Regions from separate parts of the Streptomyces sp. NPDC014676 genome, predicted to be linked through region 3. Evidence: riboswitches for the same ligand, from Rfam matches in the RefSeq annotation. Region 3 holds a riboswitch; each other region holds the start of a gene.

Region 1 (6,517 bases), on a different contig from region 3:
GCGCGACGGTGATGGCCGCCACCGACGGCACGGTGCGCACGCAGCTCAACCCCGCCTACGGCAACATGATGATCGTGACGGCGAAGGACGGCACGGAGACGTGGTACTGCCACCTCTCCAGCTACCAGGTCGCCTCCGGTACGACCGTGAAGGCCGGCGACCCGATCGCCTTCTCCGGGGACTCCGGCAACTCGACCGGTCCGCACCTGCACTTCGAGGTCCGTCCCGGCGGCGGTTCGGCGATCGACCCGCTCGCCTGGTTCCGCAGCCACGGCCTCGACCCGTCGTAGGGGCCCGCCCCCGACGGGTCTCGGCCCGCGCTGCTACAGCTTCTCCACCGGCGCGTACCGCAGCAGCAGCCGCTTGGGCTTGGTGTCCCCGAAGTCGATCGTCGCCTCCGTGTTGGCGCCCGTGCCCTTCACCGCGACCACGGTGCCGAGGCCGAACTGGTCGTGGGTGACCCGGTCCCCGATCGCCAGCGACACCACGGGCTTGTCCGCGGCCCGCCCGGTGGCGAAACCGGAACCGCCCGACGCCGACGAGCGCGAGCGGGACGACGACAGCGAGGCCGCCACCCCCGACACCGGACCGGAGGACACGGGCGCGCTCGCCCCCGTCCGCTTCCACTCCAGGTGGGCGGCCGGGATCTCCTCCAGGAACCGCGAGGGCGGGTTGTAGGACGGCTGGCCCCACGCGCTGCGCAGCGTCGAACGGGTCAGGTACAGCCGCTCACGCGCGCGCGTGATGCCGACGTACGCCAGGCGCCGCTCCTCCTCCAGCTCCTTGGTCTCGCCGAGGGCGCGCATGTGCGGGAAGACGCCGTCCTCCATGCCGGTGAGGAAGACGACCGGGAACTCCAGGCCCTTGGCGGTGTGCAGGGTCATCAGCGTGATGACGCCCGATCCGTCCTCGTCCTCGTCGGGGATCTGGTCGGAGTCGGCGACCAGGGCGACCTGCTCCAGGAAGTCGGACAGCGCGACCGACTCGCCCTCGCCGCGCTCCTGCTCGAACTCCAGGGCGACGGCCGCGAGTTCCTGGAGGTTCTCGATCCGGGTCTCGTCCTGCGGGTCGGTGGAGGCCTGCAACTCGGCGAGATAGCCGGTGCGTTCGAGGATCGCCTCCAGGACCGTCGCCGGGCCCGCACCGGACTCGACGACCGTACGGAGATCCTCCATCAGCGTGTTGAACCGCTTCACGGCGTTCGACGAGCGCGCGGCCATGCCGTACGCCTCGTCGACGCGCCTCAGCGCCTGCGGGAAGCTGATCCTCTCGCGCTGCGCGAGGGCGTCGATCATGGCCTCCGCGCGGTCGCCGATGCCCCGCTTGGGCACGTTGAGGATGCGGCGCAGCGGCACCGAGTCCTCGGGGTTGGCGAGCACCCGCAGGTAGGCCAGGACGTCCCGGACCTCCTTGCGCTCGTAGAAGCGGACACCGCCGACGACCTTGTAGGGCAGGCCGACGCGGATGAAGATCTCCTCGAAGACGCGGGACTGGGCGTTGGTCCGGTAGAAGACGGCGACGTCGCCCGCCTTGGCCTCGCCCGCGTCGGTGAGGCGGTCTATCTCGTCGGCGACGAACTGGGCCTCGTCGTGCTCGGTGTCCGCGACGTACCCGGTGATCCGCGCGCCCGCGCCGGCGTTGGTCCACAGGTTCTTGGGACGCCGCGACTCGTTGCGCTCGATGACGGCGTTGGCGGCGCTCAGGATGGTCTGCGTGGAGCGGTAGTTCTGCTCCAGCAGGATCGTGGTCGCGTCCGGGTAGTCCTCCTCGAACTGGAGGATGTTGCGGATCGTCGCACCGCGGAAGGCGTAGATCGACTGGTCGGCGTCGCCCACCACGCACAGCTCGGCGGGCGGCACCTCGGGCTCGGACGGTGTGCCGGCGGGGTGCTCGGAGGTGCCGACGAGCTCGCGGACCAGCGCGTACTGGGCGTGGTTGGTGTCCTGGTACTCGTCGACCATGACGTGCCGGAAGCGGCGGCGGTAGTGCTCGGCGACGTCCGGGAAGGCGCGCAGCAGGTTGACCGTCGTCATGATCAGGTCGTCGAAGTCGAGGGCGTTGGCCTCCCGCAGCCGCGACTGGTAGAGCGCGTAGGCCTGGGCGAGGGTCTTCTCGAAGCCGTCGGCGGCCCGGGCGGCGAAGTCCTCCTCGTCGATCAGCTCGTTCTTCAGGTTGCTGATCTTGGCGCTGAAGGACTTCGGCGGGAAACGCTTGGGGTCGAGCTCCAGGTCACGGCAGACCAGGGCCATCAGACGCTTGGAGTCGGCGGCGTCGTAGATCGAGAACGACGAGGTGAAGCCGAGCCTCTTGCTCTCGCGGCGCAGGATGCGCACGCACGCGCTGTGGAACGTCATGACCCACATGGCGCCCGCGCGCGGGCCGACGAGCTGCTCGACGCGCTCCTTCATCTCGCCCGCGGCCTTGTTGGTGAAGGTGATCGCGAGGATCTGGCCCGGATGGACGTGCCGCTCGGCCAGCAGGTGGGCGATGCGGTGGGTGAGCACACGGGTCTTGCCGGAACCGGCGCCGGCCACGATGAGCAGCGGGGAACCGGAGTGCACCACGGCGGCGCGCTGGTTGTCGTTCAGCCCCTCCAGCAGCGCGGCGGCGTCGATCACCGGGCGCGGGGCGCCGTCGCGGTAGTAGGCGTCCCGGTCCGGCGGCACGTCGAACTTCCCGCCGAACAGGTCGTCCGGGATCTGCTCCGGCACGTACTCGTCCTCGGGCGGTGGCGGGGGCTCGCCCTCGGGGCCCCGCTGGGCCTGGAGGTCCGCCAGGAAGCTGTCGTCAAAGAGGCTGCTCATCGCTCTCCGAGTCTAGGGCGCCCCACCGACAACCCGGGGCCACCCCGGGAACATCCCCGGAATCCGGCGGCCGGGACGGGGCGCACACCCTCCAGAACCACCCCATCACCCTGGGTGACCCCGCACGCAAGGTCACGAAAATGTATCGGGCATATCACCCATCAACCTTCACAGGGGCCACACCGGTTGGCTACGGTGCGGGCGGGCCGTACGACCCCCACCGGCGAACCCCGCCGGGCCGCGCGGCCCCCGCCGAGTCCGTCACTGCCCCCGCGGCAGCCGGAGCCGGGGACCCACCGAGACCATGGGGTGAATCGGCCCACTCCCTCGCGGAGCGGCCGTAGGGCAACCCTTCCGAGCAAGCCGCCCGAACCCGACAGCTAACCCGGTAGGCGGAGCTTTGGAAGGAGTCGCCTCCCTTGGCGTCGCACCGCAAGTCGCGCACCCCCGGCACGCGCGTGGCAGGCATACGGACCCCGGCCCTCGCCACGGCCGCCCTGACCTCCGTGGCCCTGCTGTCCCAGACGGCCACCGCCGCCCCCTCCGACGACGGCAGGCCGAGCCTGGAGGAGGTCGAGAAGAAGGTCGGCGACCTCTACCGCCAGGCGGAGTCGGCGACCGAGAAGTACAACGCGGCCAAGGAGAAGACCGCGAAGCAGCGCAAGCAGGTGGACACGCTCCTCGACGACGTGGCCAAGCGCACCCAGAAGCTCAACGAGGCGCGGGCGGAGCTGGGTTCCTTCGCCGCCGCCCAGTACCGGACCGGTGCCGGCGTCCCCGACACCGCGACCTTCCTGCTCGCGGACACGCCGCAGGACATCTTCGACCAGCGCCAGGTGATGGACCGGATGACCGGCCGCCAGAAGGAAGCGGTCGACGACTACGTCACCCAGCAGTCCGAGACGATGCAGAAGCGCCAGGAGGCCACCGAGAGCCTTCAGACGCTCACCGAGACCCAGGGCGACCTGAAGACGGCCAAGGCCACCGTCCAGAAGAAGCTCACCGACGCGCGCGAGCTGATGGCGAAGCTGACCGCCGAGGAGAAGGCACGGCTCGCGGCGATCGAGAAGGAGAAGCAGGAGGAGGCCGCCCGCAAGGCCGCCGAGCTCGCCCGGCAGCAGGCGGAGCGGCAGAAGGCGCAGGAGGAGGCCGCCACCGCTCAGCAGGACGGCGGTACCTCGGCGGGCGGCACCTCCGGCTCGACCACCTCACCGTCGACGGACTCCTCGTACACCACCAAGGCCGAGAAGGCCCTCGCCTTCGCCCGCGCGCAGATCGGCAAGCCGTACGTCTGGGGCGCCACCGGCCCCGGCTCCTACGACTGCTCCGGCCTCACCCAGGCCGCCTGGAAGGCCGCCGGCGTCACCGTTCCGCGCACCACCTACGACCAGGTGAACGCGGGCACGACGGTCCCCGTCTCCCAGGCCCGGCCCGGTGACCTGGTGTTCTTCTACGACGACGTCACCCACGTGGGGATCTACATCGGCAACGGGATGATGATCCACGCGCCGAAGCCCGGCACGTACGTCCGCGAGGAGTCGATCTACTACGACGGCGAGTCCTCGATCCACAGCGTGGTGCGCCCCGCCTGACCGCCCGGAAGGGGCGGGGACGGTCCTCCGGCGTCGTCCCCGCCCCTTTTCCGTGCCGGTCCGCGCCACGGCACGCGGCGCCGGTCGCCCGCGCTCCCCCTGGGAAACGCCGGCGGCGGTGGCGCTGTCCGCGTCCACCGCCGCCGGCGTCCCCTGGGCCCGGGAGCCCGGGACGCGTCCTGTCGTGGGCCGCGGTCACGTCCGGGTCCGTGGAGCGGAGGTCAGGTCCACAGCACCGCGATGAAGACGTTCGTCACGGTCAGCAGTCCGACCAGGCCGAACAGGCCCTTGTCCACCTTCTCGTCGTCCCGCTTCACGTACACCAGGCCGAGGATCACGATCAGCAGGGCCAGCTTCACGCCGATCTTGATGTTGTCGACGGAGTAGTCCTGGGCCTGGTTGAGGCCGACCAGGACCACACCGGTGACCAGCATCGTCAGCGCGCCGTGCAGCATCGCGGGGACGAACCGGGCGGTGCCCGCGCCCATCGCCTTCATCTGGGTGAGGAAGCCGCCGAGGAGCGACGCGATGCCGATGATGTGCAGACCGACGAAGAGGTGGATGAGTACGTCCATGAGGCCGGAGCCTAGCCATAGCCGCCTCCTAGCACTCCGGCACCCTCATCCGTCCCTCCTCCGCCATATCGGTCATCACTTTGAGTGAAGACGATGAAGTCGGAGCAGGGCATCTGTCACTTACGGTCACCCGACGGTCCGCTCACATCACTTCCGCACAACCCGTCACCGGGGCCGCACGGCCGGGCCTAGCGTCCTCCTCCAGGTGACCGGCTCTCCACCGCCGCCCGGTCCAGGGGCGGCGGCCGGACACCACCGCCGAGAAGGTCCGGCGGCGGACGGCTCCCCTGCGCACCCCCGCCGCCGGACCACCGGACGGCAGTCCGCTCCGCGCGGTCGTCGGAAAGTCGGAAAGTCGGAAAGGACGGAAATCCAGGTGGCAGCGCACCGCAGGACCCGGCAGCGTGTCCCGGGCGGCACCACGGCCCGCGCGGCCACCGCCCTCGCCCTCGCCGGCGCGGCCACCGCGACCGGCTTCGACGGGGCGGGACACGCCGAACCGCGGCTGACACCGGGCCAGGTCAAGGCCGAGGTCGACAGGCTCTACCGGGAGGCGGAGACCGCCACCGAGAAGTACAACGGAGCCAAGGAGAAGGCCGAGTCGGCCCAGCGGCGGCTGCGCGATCTGCAGGACGAGGCGGCCCGCAGGAAGGACCGGCTCGACTCCGCGCGGGACGCCCTGGGCACGGTCGCCGCGGCGCAGTACCGCGGCGGCGGCCTCGACCCCGCCCTGCAGCTCTTCCTCTCCGAGGACCCCGACGGCTATCTGGACGGCGCCGCGCTCGCCGAACGGGCCGGCAGCCGCCGGCAGGCGGCGGTGGGGCACGTACGCGCACAACTCCGGGAGATCGAGCGGTTGCGCGGCGCCGCACGGGTCGAGGTGACATCGCTGACGTCCCGCCGCGCCGAACTCCAGCGGCACCAGAAGACGATCGACACCAAGCTGACCGCCGCCCGCCGGCTGCTGTCCCGGCTGACCCCCGGGCAACGCGCGGGGCTCACCGACGGAACCGACCGCGCCCCGCACTCCTCGACGGACGCCCGGGACGCCGCTCTGGCGGCTCCCGGCCCCCGCGCGGCGCAGGCCGTCTCCTACGCCTACGCCAAGCTCGGCAGCCCCTACGTCTGGGGCGCGACCGGCCCGGACGCCTTCGACTGCTCGGGCCTCGTCCAGGCCGCGTACCGCTCCGCCGGTGTCTCCCTGCCCCGCACCTCCTACGCCCAGATCGACGCCGGCCGCCGCGTCCCCCGCTCCGCACTCCTCCCCGGCGACCTCGTCTTCTTCTACTCCGGCATCAGCCACGTCGGCCTCTACATCGGCGACGGCCGCATGATCCACGCCCCGAACCCCTCGGCCCCGGTCCGCGTGGCCCCGATCGACGAGATGCCCTTCGCGGGCGCCGCGCGCGTGGTCTGAACGGCCCGTTCAGACCAGCCGCCGCGCCGTCGCCCAGCGGGTCAGTTCGTGGCGGTTGGAGAGCTGGAGCTTGCGCAGGACCGCCGAGACGTGGGACTCGACCGTCTTCACCGAGATGAAGAGCTGCTT
Region 2 (6,517 bases), on a different contig from region 3:
GAGGTCGCGTCCCGGTCGGTGACCGGGATCAGCCGGTGCGCCATGTCCCCGAGCAGTTGCGAGGGGGGTCCGGCCAGCCCGAAGGAGAGGACGGCTCCGGCGGCGGGGTCGATGACCGCGCGTACGACGGTGTCGACGCCGCGCGGGGCCATCCGCTGCACCACGGGGCGCAGCTCCTCCGGGGCACCGAACAGCTCCGTCAACTCGCTGTACGCCCGGCGCAGTTGTTCCTCGTCGGCCAGGTCCAGGCGGACGCCGCCCAGGTCGGCACGGTGCCTCAGGTGGGGGGCGGTCGCCTTGAGGGCCACGGGGTGGCCGAGGGTGCGCGCGGCCTCGGCGGCGGTGCCGGGGTCCGGGGCGGGGAGGGCGCGGTGGACGTGGATGCCGTAGGTGCCGAGCAGGTCGCAGGTCTCGTCGGTGCCGAGGGTGAGGCCCTGGCCGCGCGAGAGGAGCCCCTCGATGAGGGCGGCGGCGCCCCGCTCGTCGATGTCGTCGTACTCCGGCACCTTGCCGGGGTCGGCGGCGTCCCTCCGCCACTGGCCGTACGCGACGGCCTGGGCGAGCGCCCGGACGGCACGCTCGGCGGCGGGGTAGGCGGGGATGAGGTGGGCGCCCTCGGGGGGCGGCGGGGCCGTCGCGGAAGCGGTGTCCGCCCGGGGCCGCGGCGCCGGGGTCGCCCGCGTCGGGGGCACCGGCGCCGGGGCCTGCGGGGCCGTGCTCGTGGCGGCCGACAACGCCTCCGCGAGGCCGCCCAGTTCCACGTGGACCACCAGGACGGGTTTGGACGGGGTCGCGGCGGCGGCCGAGCGCAGGGCCTGCGCCAGGGCCGCGTCGCCGACCGAGCCCTCCCCCACCGCCGGGATCGCGGTCACGACGACCGCGTCGCTCGTGTCGTCGGCCAGCGCGCGGGAGAGCGCCGCGTGGAAGTCCGCCGCCGAGGCGGCGGTGGTGAGGTCCAGCGGGGGATGCGGACGCAGGCCTTCGGCGAGGCAGGCGTCGTAGGTGAGCAGGCCCAGGGACTCGGAGTTGCCGAGGATCGCCACCCGGGGTCCGGCCGGCAGGGGCTGGCGGGCGAGCAGCAGGCCCGTGTCGACCAGCTCGGTGATGGTGTCCACGCGGATCACCCCGGCCTGCCGCAGCAGCGCGGACACCGTCGCGTGGGGCAGCCGGGTCGCCCGCACGGCGTGCCCCCGGGGCCCCGCTCCGTGACGTGCGCCCTGGACCACGACCAGCGGCTTCGCCGCCGCGGTCCGGCGGGCGAGGCGGGTGAACTTGCGGGGGTTGCCGATGGACTCCAGGTACATCAGGACGACGTCGGTGTCGGGGTCCTCGTACCAGTACTGCAGGACGTCGTTGCCGGAGACGTCGGCCCGGTTGCCGGACGACACGAAGGTGGACACGCCCGTGACACCGGTGACGCCGCCGCCGCGCCGGTGCAGGCGGGACAGCAGGGCGACGCCGATGGCGCCGGACTGGGCGAACAGCCCGATCCGGCCCGGCCGGGGCATGTGAGGGGCGAGCGAGGCGTTCAGCCGGACGTCCGGGGAGGTGTTGATGACGCCGAAGGCGTTGGGGCCGATGATCCGCATGCCGTACGAGCGTGCCTGCCGTACGAGGGCGCGCTGGCGTTCGCGGCCGTCGGGGCCGGACTCGGCGTAGCCGGCGGAGACGACGACGAGCCCCTGCACGCCGTGCTCGCCGCACTCGGTGACGATCTCGGGGACCCGCTCGGCGGGCACCGCGACGACCGCGAGGTCGACGGGCCCGTCGATGTCCCGCACCGAGCGGAACGCGGCCACCCCGCCGAGCTCCTCCTCCCCTTCCCCCAGAGCCTTGTTCACGGCGTACAACCGGCCGGTGAACCCGGTGTCCCGCAGGTGGTCGAGGACGCTGCGGCCCACGCCGCCGGGCGCGCGGCCGGCGCCGACGACGGCCACCGAGCCGGGGGCGAGCAGCCGCTGCACCGAGCGCGCCTCGGCGCGCTGTTCGCGCGCGTACTGCACGGCCATGGAGCGGTCGGTGGGTTCGAGGCCGAACTCCAGGCGGACGACACCGTCCTCGAAGCTGCGCTTCTGGGTGTACCCGGCGTCGGTGAACACCTTGATCATCTTGTTGTTGGCGGGCAGCACCTCGGCCGCGAACCGGCGGATGCCGCGCTCCCGCGCGACGGCGCCGATGTGTTCGAGGAGGGCGGAGGCGACGCCCCGGCCCTGGTGGGCGTCCTGGACGAGGAAGGCGACCTCGGCCTCGTCGGCCGGAGCCGAGGCGGGCGTGCCGTCGGCGCCGATCCGGTCGTAGCGTACGGTGGCGATGAACTCGCCGCCGATGGTGGCCGCGAGTCCCACCCGGTCCACGAAGTCGTGGTGCGTGAAGCGGTGGACGTCCTTGGCGGACAGGCGAGGGTAGGGCGCGAAGAAGCGGTAGTACTTCGACTCGTCCGACACCTGCTCGTAGAAGCTGACCAGGCGCTCGGCGTCATCGACGGTGATGGGGCGGATGCGCGCGGTGCCGCCGTCGCGCAGCACCACGTCGGCCTCCCAGTGAGCGGGATACTCGTGCCGGTCCGACGAGGTCTGCATGGGCCCCAGAGTACGGCTCGCGTACGACAACGGCGCGAGGCAGTCTGTGGTGGACGACAGCCGGGCCGAGGCCGCGGTCCGGCTGCCGCCGGGAGCGGGAGCGAAGGCCCCTTCGGGCACGCTCCCGGCAGGCTCCGGGCATGCTTCACGATGTGGGAAACTGGTCTAGACAACCCTGAACAGCGAAGGGCAGCAACACATGGCTGAGCGCCGCGTCAACGTCGGCTGGGCCGAGGGTCTCCACGCCCGCCCCGCCTCCATCTTCGTCCGAGCCGCCACGGCCGCAGGCGTCCCGGTGACGATCGCCAAGGCCGGGGGCGACCCCGTCAACGCGGCCTCCATGCTGGCTGTCCTGAGCCTGGGCGCCCAGGGCGGCGAGGAGATCGTCCTCGCGTCCGACGCCGAGGGCGCGGACGCCGCCCTCGACCGTCTGGCGAAGCTGGTCGCCGAGGGTCTCGAGGAACTCCCCGAGACCGTCTGAGGACGTCATGCCGAAAGGCCCGCCCGGACCGCCGGGCGGGCCTTTCGCTTTCCCCCGTCACGGGCAGATTTTTCCTTCCGCGGGCAGCTTTCCCCTTTTACGGGCAGCGTGAATAAACCCCGAGAAATGCTCCCTCTTTGTATACGGCACCCGTGTTAATGCCGAACGCTCGGCATGTTTACGGCATGTTGCGAGTTCCTCACACGGTCCGCGCGGCCGGCGCCCGGGGCGAAACGCAGGCGGTGCCCGGCGCTCGCGCGCTCGGTGTGCAGCGCCGTGACGGACCGCGCGCGGTCGCCGTCACCGCGCGCCACGGCGTCCACGATCGCGCCGTGCTCCGCCCAGTACTCGACGGGGTCGGACGGCCCCTCGGTGGCGTACATCCAGGCGATCTTGTGCCGCAGCTGGGTCAGTGCCGAGGTCAGTGCCGGACTGCCGGTGGCCTGGGCGAGCGTCTCGTGGAACCAGCCGCTCAGGGAGCGCAGGTCGTCGCTGTTGCCCTGGCGGGCGCGTTCCTGCCCCAGCCGGACCAGGCCGCGCAGCACCTTCAGATGGGCCTCGGTGCGGCGCTGGGCCGCGCGGGAGGCACCGAGGGGCTCGAGGAGCACGCGCATCTCCAGCAGGTCGGCGGCCTCCTGCTCGGTGGGTTCCGCGACGCACGCGCCCGCGTGCCGCCGGGTCACCACGAATCCCTCGGCCTCCAGCGTGCGCAGCGCCTCCCGGACGGGAACGCGGGAGACACCGTAACGGCGGGCGAGCACTTCCTCGGTGAGCCGGCCGCCGCGCTCGTGGACACCCGCGACGATGTCGTCCCGGATCGCCGTGCACACCGAGTGCGCGGGAATACGCATGACGAACCTCCGGCTTAATCCCCGTGAAACGTCGACGATTGACGTGTGTTCCGTGACTCTATTGCAATCGGCGGGAATTCACGACGGCGGACCGGAATCCATGCATATTTTTTGGACAGGCGACGCCCGGAAACACCGATGCCCCGGCTCGGGGAGCCGGGGCATCGGGAAGCGAGCGGGTCAGAGGTTCACGCCGTGCGCGCGGAGGTAGGCGACGGGGTCGAGGTCGGAGCCGTAGTCGGCGCCCGTGCGGGCCTCGAAGTGCAGGTGCGCGCCCGTGACGTTGCCGGTGGCGCCGGAGAGGCCGATCTGCTGCCCGGCGGCCACCTGCTGGCCCACCGAGACGCCGATGGACGACAGGTGGCCGTACTGGGTGTACGTGCCGTCGTGCATCTTGATGACGACCTGGTTGCCGTACGAGCCGCCCCAGCCGGCCTCGACGACGGTGCCGACGCCGACCGACTGGACGGGGGTGCCGCTCGCCGCGTGGAAGTCGACACCGGTGTGGCTGCCGGAGGACCACAGCGAGCTGCCGGCCTGGTAACCGGTCGAGACGTACGAGCCGGGGATCGGGGAGACGAAGGTGTTGAGGCGCTCGCGCTCGGCCTCCCGCGCGGCGCGCTCCTTCTCCGCGCGGGCCTCCTCGGCCTCCTTGGCGGCCTTCTCGCGCGCGGCCTCCTCTGCGGCCTTGCGCGCGGCGGCCTCGGCCGCCTCCCGGGCGGCCTCGTGCTGGGCGGCCGCCTGGGCGTCGATCCGGTCGGCGACCGCGTCGCCGAGGGTGACGACGGGCGTGAGGCCGGTCTGTGCGGCAGCGGGCTCGGCGGCGAGCGCGGGGGCCGCGAGGGAGCCGACGACGCCGGTGGTGGTGAGCGCCGCGACGCCCGCCACGCGGGCGGTGCCGCGCTGCGTCCGGCCGGGACGACGGTGCTTGCCCGGGGCGCGGGTGAACGCCATGTACAGGCTGGTCCTTTCCTTCCCTCTCGCCTACCGGGTTAGCTGACGGGTTCGGAGCAGGAAGGTCTCCTACGGGCCCCCTCGCGACACGCGCGGGCGTCCGATTCACCCCAGGGACTGCGGTGGGTCCCCGGCTCCCCCGGCTCGCGCCTCAGGGGGACTCGGCGATGACTGTCCGGTGCCGCGGATGCGGCGCACTGCCCGACGAACAGCCCGGACGAAGCTAAGCGGGCCGTCTCCCGATCCTCAAACGAATCACGGGTTTTGTAGCGCATCCCACAGGCCAGACAGGCAACTTCCGCCCCGATTCGGGCATAAGCGGGCCCTGGTGACTTTCGTGTCACCAGGGCCCGCCGCGCGTGCGTCCTCGCGGCTCGCTACTCGGCCGTCACGACGGTGACTTCACCGATACCGAGGGCCTCGACGGGCGCCTTGATCTGCGCCGCGTCACCGACGAGGACGGTCACCAGGCGGTCCACCGGGAAGGCGTTCACGACGGCCGCGGTGGCCTCCACGGTGCCGGTCGCGGCCAACTGCCGGTACAGGTCGGCCTGGTAGTGGTCGGGCAGGTGCTGCTCGACCTGGTCGGCCAGGGTGCTCGCGACGGCCGCGGCGGTCTCGTACTTGAGCGGCGCCACGCCCACGAGGTTCTGCACGGCGACATCGCGCTCGTCGTCGGTGAGCCCCTCCGCGGCGAGCGTGCGCAGCACCGTCCACAGGTCCTCGAGAGCGGGGCCGGTGTTCGGCGTGTCCACTGAGCCGCTGATGGCCAGCATCGCCGCACCCGTGCCGTCCGGGGCGGACCTGAGGACCTGTCCGAACGCCCGCACGCCGTAGGTGTAGCCCTTCTCCTCGCGCAGCACGCGGTCCAGGCGGGAGGTGAGGGTGCCGCCGAGGCAGTACGTGCCGAGCACCTGCGCGGGCCACACCCGGTCGTGCCGGTCCGCGCCGATACGGCCGATCAGCAGCTGCGTCTGGACGGCGCCGGGACGGTCCACGATCACGACGCGCCCGGTGTCGTCGGCGACCACCGGCGGGACGGGCCGCGGCTGCGCCGGGGAGCCGGTCCAGGCGCCCAGCGTGTCGCCGAGCAGCGCGTCCAGGTCGATACCGGTGAGGTCGCCGACGACCACGGCGGTCGCCGTGGCGGGACGGACGTGCTTCTCGTAGAAGGCGCGTACGGCCGCGGAGTCGATGCCGGCGACCGTCTCCTCGGTGCCCTGGCGCGGACGCGACATACGGGCACTCGCCGGGAACAGCTCCTTGGAGAGCTCCTTGGCGGCGCGGCGGGAGGGGTTGGCCAGCTCGTGCGGGATCTCGTCGAGGCGGTTGCGGACCAGCCGCTCGACCTCGCTGTCGGCGAACGCCGGCGCCCTGAGCGCGTCGGCGAGCAGCCCGAGCCCCTTGGTGAGCCGCGAGGCCGGGACCTCCAGGCTGAGGCGGACGCCGGGGTGGTCGGCGTGCGCGTCCAGGGTGGCGCCGCAGCGCTCCAGCTCGGCGGCGAACTCCTCGGCGGAGTGCTTGTCGGTGCCCTCGGAGAAGGCCCGCGCCATGATCGTGGCGACACCGTCGAGGCCGGCCGGCTCGGCCTCCAGGGGCGCGTCGAGGAGCACCTCGACGGCGACGACCTGCTGGCCGGGGCGGTGGCAGCG
Region 3 (6,517 bases):
GCGCCTACCGGCTGCGGGCCTTCACCCCTGAGGTCCCGGTCACGGTCGGCTGGGGCACACGGGACCTGATGACCCCGCCCCACCAGGCACTCAGGGCGGCACGACTGCTTCCGGGCGCCCGGCACGTCTCCCTCGGGGGCTGTGGGCACTCACCGATGTCCGACGACCCCGAGCAGGTCACCCGGGTGGTGCTCGACACCGTCAGCGACTGACCTGATGACCTCACCGCTCACCGGCGAGGTCGAGATCGCCCTTGCTCGTCTCGGCCGCCCCCTCGGTGATCCGGGGACGGTGCCACGGACGGGCGATCGGGCCGGAGATCGCCCGCCACCACGCCTCCACCGGCACCTTCCCCGCCGGCTCGAACGGCTCACCCGGCCGCGGGAACGCCACCGGCTGGCCCACCTCCCCGGCCGCGTCCTTCATCCACTCCCCCGGCTCCGCCCATGCGTGCGGTGCCAGGTTGAAGGTGCCCCAGTGGATGGGCAGCAGCACGCCGGCCGCCTCGCCGCCCTGCAGGTCGAGATGGGCCCGGACGCCTTCCTCGGGCGTCATGTGGATGTCGGGCCAGAAGTCCGAGTACGCGCCGACCTGGATCATCGTGGCGTCGAACGGGCCGTGGTCGGTGCCGATGTCCTTGAAGCCGTCGAAGTAGCCGGTGTCACCGCTGTGGTAGATCCGGTGCTCCTCGCCCGCGGCCACCCAGGAGGCCCACAGGGTGTGCTGGGTGTTGCGCAGACCCCGGCCGCAGAAGTGGCGGGCCGGGGTGGCGGTGAGGGCGAGTCCGCCGATCTTCGTCGTCTCGTGCCAGTCCAGCTCGCGCAGCCGTCCGGCGGACACGCCCCAGCGCTCCAGGTGCGCGCCGACGCCGAGGGGCACGGCGAACAGGGTGTCCGTGCCGGCCAGCGCCTTGATCGTGGGCAGGTCCAGGTGGTCGTAGTGGTCGTGGGAGATCACGACGACGTCGACCGGGCCGAGCGCGGCCAGCGGCAGCGGGGCGGGGTGCAGCCGCTTGGGCCCGGCGAAGGGGAAGGGTGAGCAGCGCTCACCCCACACGGGGTCGAACAGGACCCGGTGCCCGTCGATCTCCGCGAGCACGCTGGAGTGGCCCATCCAGGTCAGGCGCAGCCCGCTCGCCGGCGGACGGGAGAGGTCGGCGAGGGTGGTGGGGTGCACCGGGATGGTGCCCTTCGGGGCGCGGCGGGACCGGGAGTCCTTGTCGAGGTAGATCTTCGCCAGGTCCCGCGTCGACCCCGACGGGCGGATCCGGGCGGTGCCCCCGGGGTTCTGGAACACACCGTCCTTGAAGTGCGGGGATCTGCGGATGCGTGCCATGCGTTCGCCACCCGGGTCCGCGCCGAAGGCCTCGGGCCGCAGGGCGCGCAGCCCGGAGCTGTGGGATGGGGAACCGGCCACGGTACCTCCAAGTGGAGTCGGTCAGACATTCCATTATGTGCGGCCGGACCGGCTCCGCGGTGCCGGGTACGGCCGGGGCTGATCGAAGGGCCGGGACGGCTGTCGCACCATGAACACGTCCACCGGGTCCTCCGTCTCCACGGTGAACCCGTGCCGTGCGTAGAGGCGGCGGGCCGGGCTGCCCCGCAGTACGTTCAGCCGTACGACGGCGGCGTCGCGGTCGGACCGCCGCAGCAGTTCGCGCAGCACGCCCGAGCCGATGCCGGCGCCCTGGAGGTGCGGGGCCAGATAGAAGTGCTCCAGCCAGTGGGAGTCCCCGGCAGGGCGCAGCGCCACGCAGCCGGCGAAGGTGCCGCCCGTCTCGATCACCCAGGTGTGGGCCGGGTCGAACCCGTCGCGCAGCCGCTGCCGCACCCGCTGTGCGTCGTAGCGCCCGAGCCGTTCCAGATCGGCCCGCAGCACCACGGCACGCAGTTCGGCCACCGCCTCGACGTCCGCCGCGGTCGCCTGCCGCAGATCCCGGTCCCCCATGATCACCACGCTATCGCGCGAACGCTCACGCCACCGCGGCGATCCGTACCTTGATGTCGTCCGGCGACAGCGTCCCCTTGGCGATCACGTGGTCGCCGGAGGACTCCCCGCGCAGCCGGCGGCCGATCCACGGCACCAGGTACTCGCGGGCCCAGTGGACGTCGTCCCGCCGGATGTCGAGGGTGCCGCGGGGCGGCAGGGGCGGCCAGGGCTGTTCCGGATCGGCGGGGACGTCCAGGCCGAGGGTCTGCCCGGCGCGGAGCGCGACGCGGGTGTGTCCCTCCGGCGACAGGTGCAGCCGGTCGGCGTCCCAGGCCCTGCGGTCCTGGACGCTCTTGAGGGACCACAGGTCGAGCACGGGGCAGCCGTAGCGGTCGGCGACGGCCCGTACGTGCATGTTGTACGTCGCGATCTTGCCGCGCAGATGTTTCAGCAGGGGGACGCCGCGCGTGTCGAACCCGGTGGTCACCATCACTGTTCCCGATACGGCCGTGAGCGCGGCGATCGCCCGCTCGAACCGCTCGGCCACCTCGTCCGGGTCGCTGCCCGGGCGGAGGATGTCGTTGCCGCCCGCGCAGAACGAGACCAGGTCGGGGGCGAGTTCGACCGCCCTCGGCAGTTGGTCCGCCACGATCTGGTCCAGCAGTTTTCCGCGTACGGCGAGGTTGGTGTACTCGAAGTCGCCCTCGGGCCGGAGGTCCGCGAGGAGCACGGCGAACCGGTCGGCCCAGCCGACGAACGCCCCGTCGGGGCCGGGGTCGCCGACGCCCTCGGTGAAGCTGTCCCCCACCGCCACGTACGACCCGATCACTGCTCTGCTGTCACTCTTCGAATCGTCTGCCACAGCCGCTCATGATTCACCTTCGAATGTGACCTACGCGACCGTAAGGACGGGTTGACGCACGGTGAGATAAGACACTCTCAAAATGTTGGCCAACTCCGGAATACGCCGAAGGCCGGCCCCGGGGATCGGGGTCCGGCCTTCGGCGCGCGTGTCGGGAAGGTCGCCGCGGGGGTCAGCCGATGGAGACGCCCTTCGAGCTGAGGTAGGCGACCGGGTCCACGTCCGAGCCGTAGTCCGGGGTGGTGCGGATCTCGAAGTGCAGGTGCGGACCGGTCGAGTTGCCGGTCGAGCCGGAGAGGCCGACCTGCTGGCCGCCGGTCACGGTCTGGCCGGCCGAGACGGAGAGCGCGGACAGGTGGGCGTACTGGGCGTAGTGGCCGTCGTCGAGCTTGACGACGACCTGGTTGCCGTACGCGCCGGCCCAGCCCGCGGAGACGACGGTGCCCGCGCCGACGGCCTTCAGGGAGGTGCCGGTCGGGACGGCGAAGTCGACGCCGGTGTGATAGCCGCTGGACCACATGCTGCCGGCCACCTTGTAGGCGGTGCCGAGCCCGGCGCCGGGCACCGGGGAGCTGTAACCGGAGGCGCTCGCGGCCTGGTCGGTGCTCGTGGTCTGGGCGGAGGCGTCCGAGGGGGGCTGCTCGGCGGGCTGCTCCGCCGGCTGCTCGGCCTCCTGCTCCTGGGCCTGCGGGGCCGCCGGGGCGGCCGGCTCCTCCGGCGCGCCCGTGGCGGCCGTGCCGTCGACGGAGAGCTTCAGGCCGGGGTGGATGAGCGACGGGTCGTCGCCGATGGCCTGCCGGTTGTCCGTGTAGAGCTGCTTCCAGCCACCGTCGACGTGCTCCGTCTCGGCGATCTTGGCGAGGTAGTCGCCGGCCTTCACGGTGTACGTGCGGGCCTCGTCGCCCTTTTCGGCGACGGTCTCCTGGCCGGCGGCGGAAAGGGACTGGACGGCCTTTTCGGGGGCGGCCTGCGGCGTGGCGGCGTGCGCGCCGGTGGCGCCGAGAAGCGGCAGGGCGAGTGCGGCGCCACCGGTTCCGGCGACGGCGATGGAGCGGGTGAGACGCTGGGTCTTGGTACGGCGGTGCTTACCCTTCGCGGGCATGTCGAATTCCTCTCCGGCGCCTGCGAGGTGAGCTGTCGGGTTCGGGCTGGAGATGCCCGGCCGCGTTGTCACGCGGCTTAACCCCAAGCCGTTCCGGGAACCGGAACAGGCAGTGGTACCTGTGGGTCCCCCGCTCCTGCCGTACACGGGTCGGTGTGGGTACGGGCTCCGGGCGGCGGCAGGATTGGGCGTCCGTCCGGATCGGTGGCGAACGTAAGCGACCCGGACGCGAGGGGACAAGCGCGAGGTTCACCGCGAACGCGCTTTTCCGTGATCCAAAGGGGGAATTGACGTCACCGAGCGTCAGCCGGGATTCCCTTTCCCCCGCGAATTCCCTTGTCGTTCCATGGAATTACGTGAGCATGGCGACAACGCATCGTCACGGATATGACGCTGCTCACGCGCCCCTTCCCCATCCCCCTTTCTTTCGGGGCACGTTATGGCGAACCGCCCTAATCGGACAGAACGCCCTAATCATCGGATCACAGGCGCCGCAGCCGCACCACCGCGGCGTCCAGATCTCCTCGCAGACCGGTGCGCAGCCCGTGATGCAGCAGGAGGGCACCTCGGTACGTTTCGCCGGTTTCGCGGCATTCGTACGACGCCTCCGGGTCGAGGCCGCGCAGCCGGAGGGCCGGGACGGGCTCTCCGTGGTGCTGCGCCTGGAGGCAGGCGAGGACGACGGTCTCGTCGCCGAGGACGTACTGCACCGCGCTCAGTCCGCCCTCCGGAGGGCGCAGCCGGTACAGGTCGCCGCGCTGGACGACGGGCCGGATCTCCTTGTAGAGCGCGACCCACTCCCGCGCCTCGGCGAGTTCCTCCCCGGTCCACCGCGCGAGGTCTCCGCCGACGCCGAGCACCCCGGCCATGGCGCTGACGAACCGGAAGCGCAGCGAGCTGACCCGTCCGTTGAGCATCGCGTTCGGGCTGTCGGTGACCCAGGCGGCCATCACCCGGGCCGGGTGGATCTGGCTGAAGCCGTGCTGGATGGCGAGCCGGTCGAGCGGGTCGGTGTTGTCCGAGGTCCACACCTGGTCGGTACGGGAGAGGATCCCCAGGTCGATCCGGCCGCCGCCGCCCGAGCAGGACTCGAAGGCCACGCCCGGATGGGCCGCCCGCAGCCGGTCCAGCAGCGCGTACAGGCCGCGCACATGGTCGGTCCACAGCCGCTGCGGGTACGGGTCGTCCGGCCATCCGGCGTCGGTGGAGGAGCGGTTGAAGTCCCACTTCACGTAGTCGATGGGAGCGCTGGAGAGCAGTCCGTCGAGCCGCTCCCAGAGGTACTCCCGCACGTCGTCGCGCGCGAGGTTGAGCACGAGCTGGTTGCGGTACTCCGTGCGCCGGCGGCCCGGCTGGAACTGCACCCAGTCGGGGTGCGCGCGGTACAGGTCGCTGTCGGGGTTGACCATCTCCGGCTCTACCCAGATGCCGAACTCCATCCCGAGCCCGTGCACATGGTCGGCGAGGGGTTTCAGGCCGCCGGGGAAGCGGTCGGGGTTGGGCGTCCAGTCGCCGAGCCCGGCCCGGTCGCTCGTCCGCGCCCCGAACCAGCCGTCGTCGACCACGAACAGTTCGACGCCCATCGCGGCGGCCCGCGCCGCGAGTCCCCGCTGCCGCTCCTCCGAGATGTCGAATCCGGTGGCCTCCCAGGAGTTGAACAGCACGGGCCGGTCCCGGTCCGCGTCCGGGACGACGTACGTCCGCTGGTAGGCGTGCCAGGCGCGGCTGGCGCCGCCGAAGCCGCCGTCGCTCCACAGACCGGCGAAGACCGGTGTGACGTACGTCTCCTCCGTGCCCAGCATCAGCAGGCCGGAGTCGTCGTGTCCCGCGCCGCCGGTGATCTGCACGCGTGCGTCGGGGAGTCGGGCGACCGAGACGCGCCAGGAGCCGGACCAGCCGAGGGCGCAGCCGTAGACCTCTCCGCGTTCCTCGGTCGCGTCGGTGTCGAGCGCGACCCAGGGCAGGTGCTGGTGTCCGGTGTGGCCGCGGCGGCTGCCGATGACCTTCTCGCCGTAGGTGAGCGGGGATCGGGTCAGCCGGGACTCGGCGGCCCAGCGGCCGTGGAGCTGGGACAGCCGCCAGTGCTCGCGCTCGGGCAGGGTCCAGGTGGCGGAGTCGGCGCGCAGGAGCTCGACCGCGGGTCCCCGGTTGTGCAGGGTCACCCAGCGTTCGATCACGTCGTCGCGCATCCGGTAGTGCAGGGTCACGGTCAGCCCGCCGTCGCGGAAGCGGAGGCGGAGTTCGCCGTCGCCGGTCTCGTGGCCGTCGAAGACCCACTCGGTGCCGCGCCGCCCGTCGGCGGTGCGTACGGACAGGGCGGGCCTCACGAAGCGGGGGCCGCCCTCGACCGGGTACTCCTCGCGCCCGTCCAGGCGGGACTCGAACGGCCAGTCGTCCGGCAGCGGGCGCGCGGCGAGGGCCTCCGCGTCGGCGAGCGCGATCCTCGGGCCCCAGTGCAGATGCACCAGCTCGTCGCGGTCCGTGACATGGAGCGCGTAGCCGCTGGCCGGCCCCGACAGGAGCCATGTACGACCGTCTTGGGAGACCTGCGTCACCGAACCTCCAACAGACCCGAACAGATGCGATCAGACACCAACATCATCGGGGGCACGGGGGCCGTCGGG

The links. A riboswitch is a leader RNA that binds a small molecule or an ion and turns the genes downstream of it on or off. The one in region 3 is predicted to bind cyclic di-AMP.
Region 1: linked by a shared signal. The riboswitch ahead of ACF1DX_RS07325 (NlpC/P60 family protein) and the one ahead of ACF1DX_RS31480 (peptidoglycan DD-metalloendopeptidase family protein) in region 3 are both predicted to bind cyclic di-AMP.
Region 2: linked by a shared signal. The riboswitch ahead of ACF1DX_RS12125 (M23 family metallopeptidase) and the one ahead of ACF1DX_RS31480 (peptidoglycan DD-metalloendopeptidase family protein) in region 3 are both predicted to bind cyclic di-AMP.

The regions. Positions count from the first base shown of each region.
Region 1 is NZ_JBIBZI010000002.1:640,003-646,519, forward strand. It holds gene ACF1DX_RS07315 (M23 family metallopeptidase) at 1-290, shown strand, start outside; gene pcrA (DNA helicase PcrA) at 324-2,804, opposite strand; cyclic di-AMP (ydaO/yuaA leader) riboswitch at 3,066-3,216, shown strand; gene ACF1DX_RS07325 (NlpC/P60 family protein) at 3,224-4,396, shown strand; gene ACF1DX_RS07330 (hypothetical protein) at 4,618-4,971, opposite strand; gene ACF1DX_RS07335 (NlpC/P60 family protein) at 5,348-6,388, shown strand; gene ACF1DX_RS07340 (LuxR C-terminal-related transcriptional regulator) at 6,398-6,517, opposite strand, start outside.
Region 2 is NZ_JBIBZI010000003.1:779,412-785,928, forward strand. It holds gene ACF1DX_RS12110 (GNAT family N-acetyltransferase) at 1-2,579, opposite strand, end outside; gene ACF1DX_RS12115 (HPr family phosphocarrier protein) at 2,779-3,060, shown strand; gene ACF1DX_RS12120 (GntR family transcriptional regulator) at 3,216-3,911, opposite strand; gene ACF1DX_RS12125 (M23 family metallopeptidase) at 4,092-4,865, opposite strand; cyclic di-AMP (ydaO/yuaA leader) riboswitch at 4,878-5,042, opposite strand; gene ACF1DX_RS12130 (pitrilysin family protein) at 5,243-6,517, opposite strand, start outside.
Region 3 is NZ_JBIBZI010000015.1:5,598-12,114, reverse strand. It holds gene ACF1DX_RS31500 (alpha/beta fold hydrolase) at 1-212, shown strand, start outside; gene ACF1DX_RS31495 (MBL fold metallo-hydrolase) at 223-1,416, opposite strand; gene ACF1DX_RS31490 (GNAT family N-acetyltransferase) at 1,450-1,947, opposite strand; gene ACF1DX_RS31485 (SGNH/GDSL hydrolase family protein) at 1,973-2,758, opposite strand; gene ACF1DX_RS31480 (peptidoglycan DD-metalloendopeptidase family protein) at 2,964-3,893, opposite strand; cyclic di-AMP (ydaO/yuaA leader) riboswitch at 3,898-4,059, opposite strand; gene ACF1DX_RS31475 (alpha-galactosidase) at 4,376-6,448, opposite strand.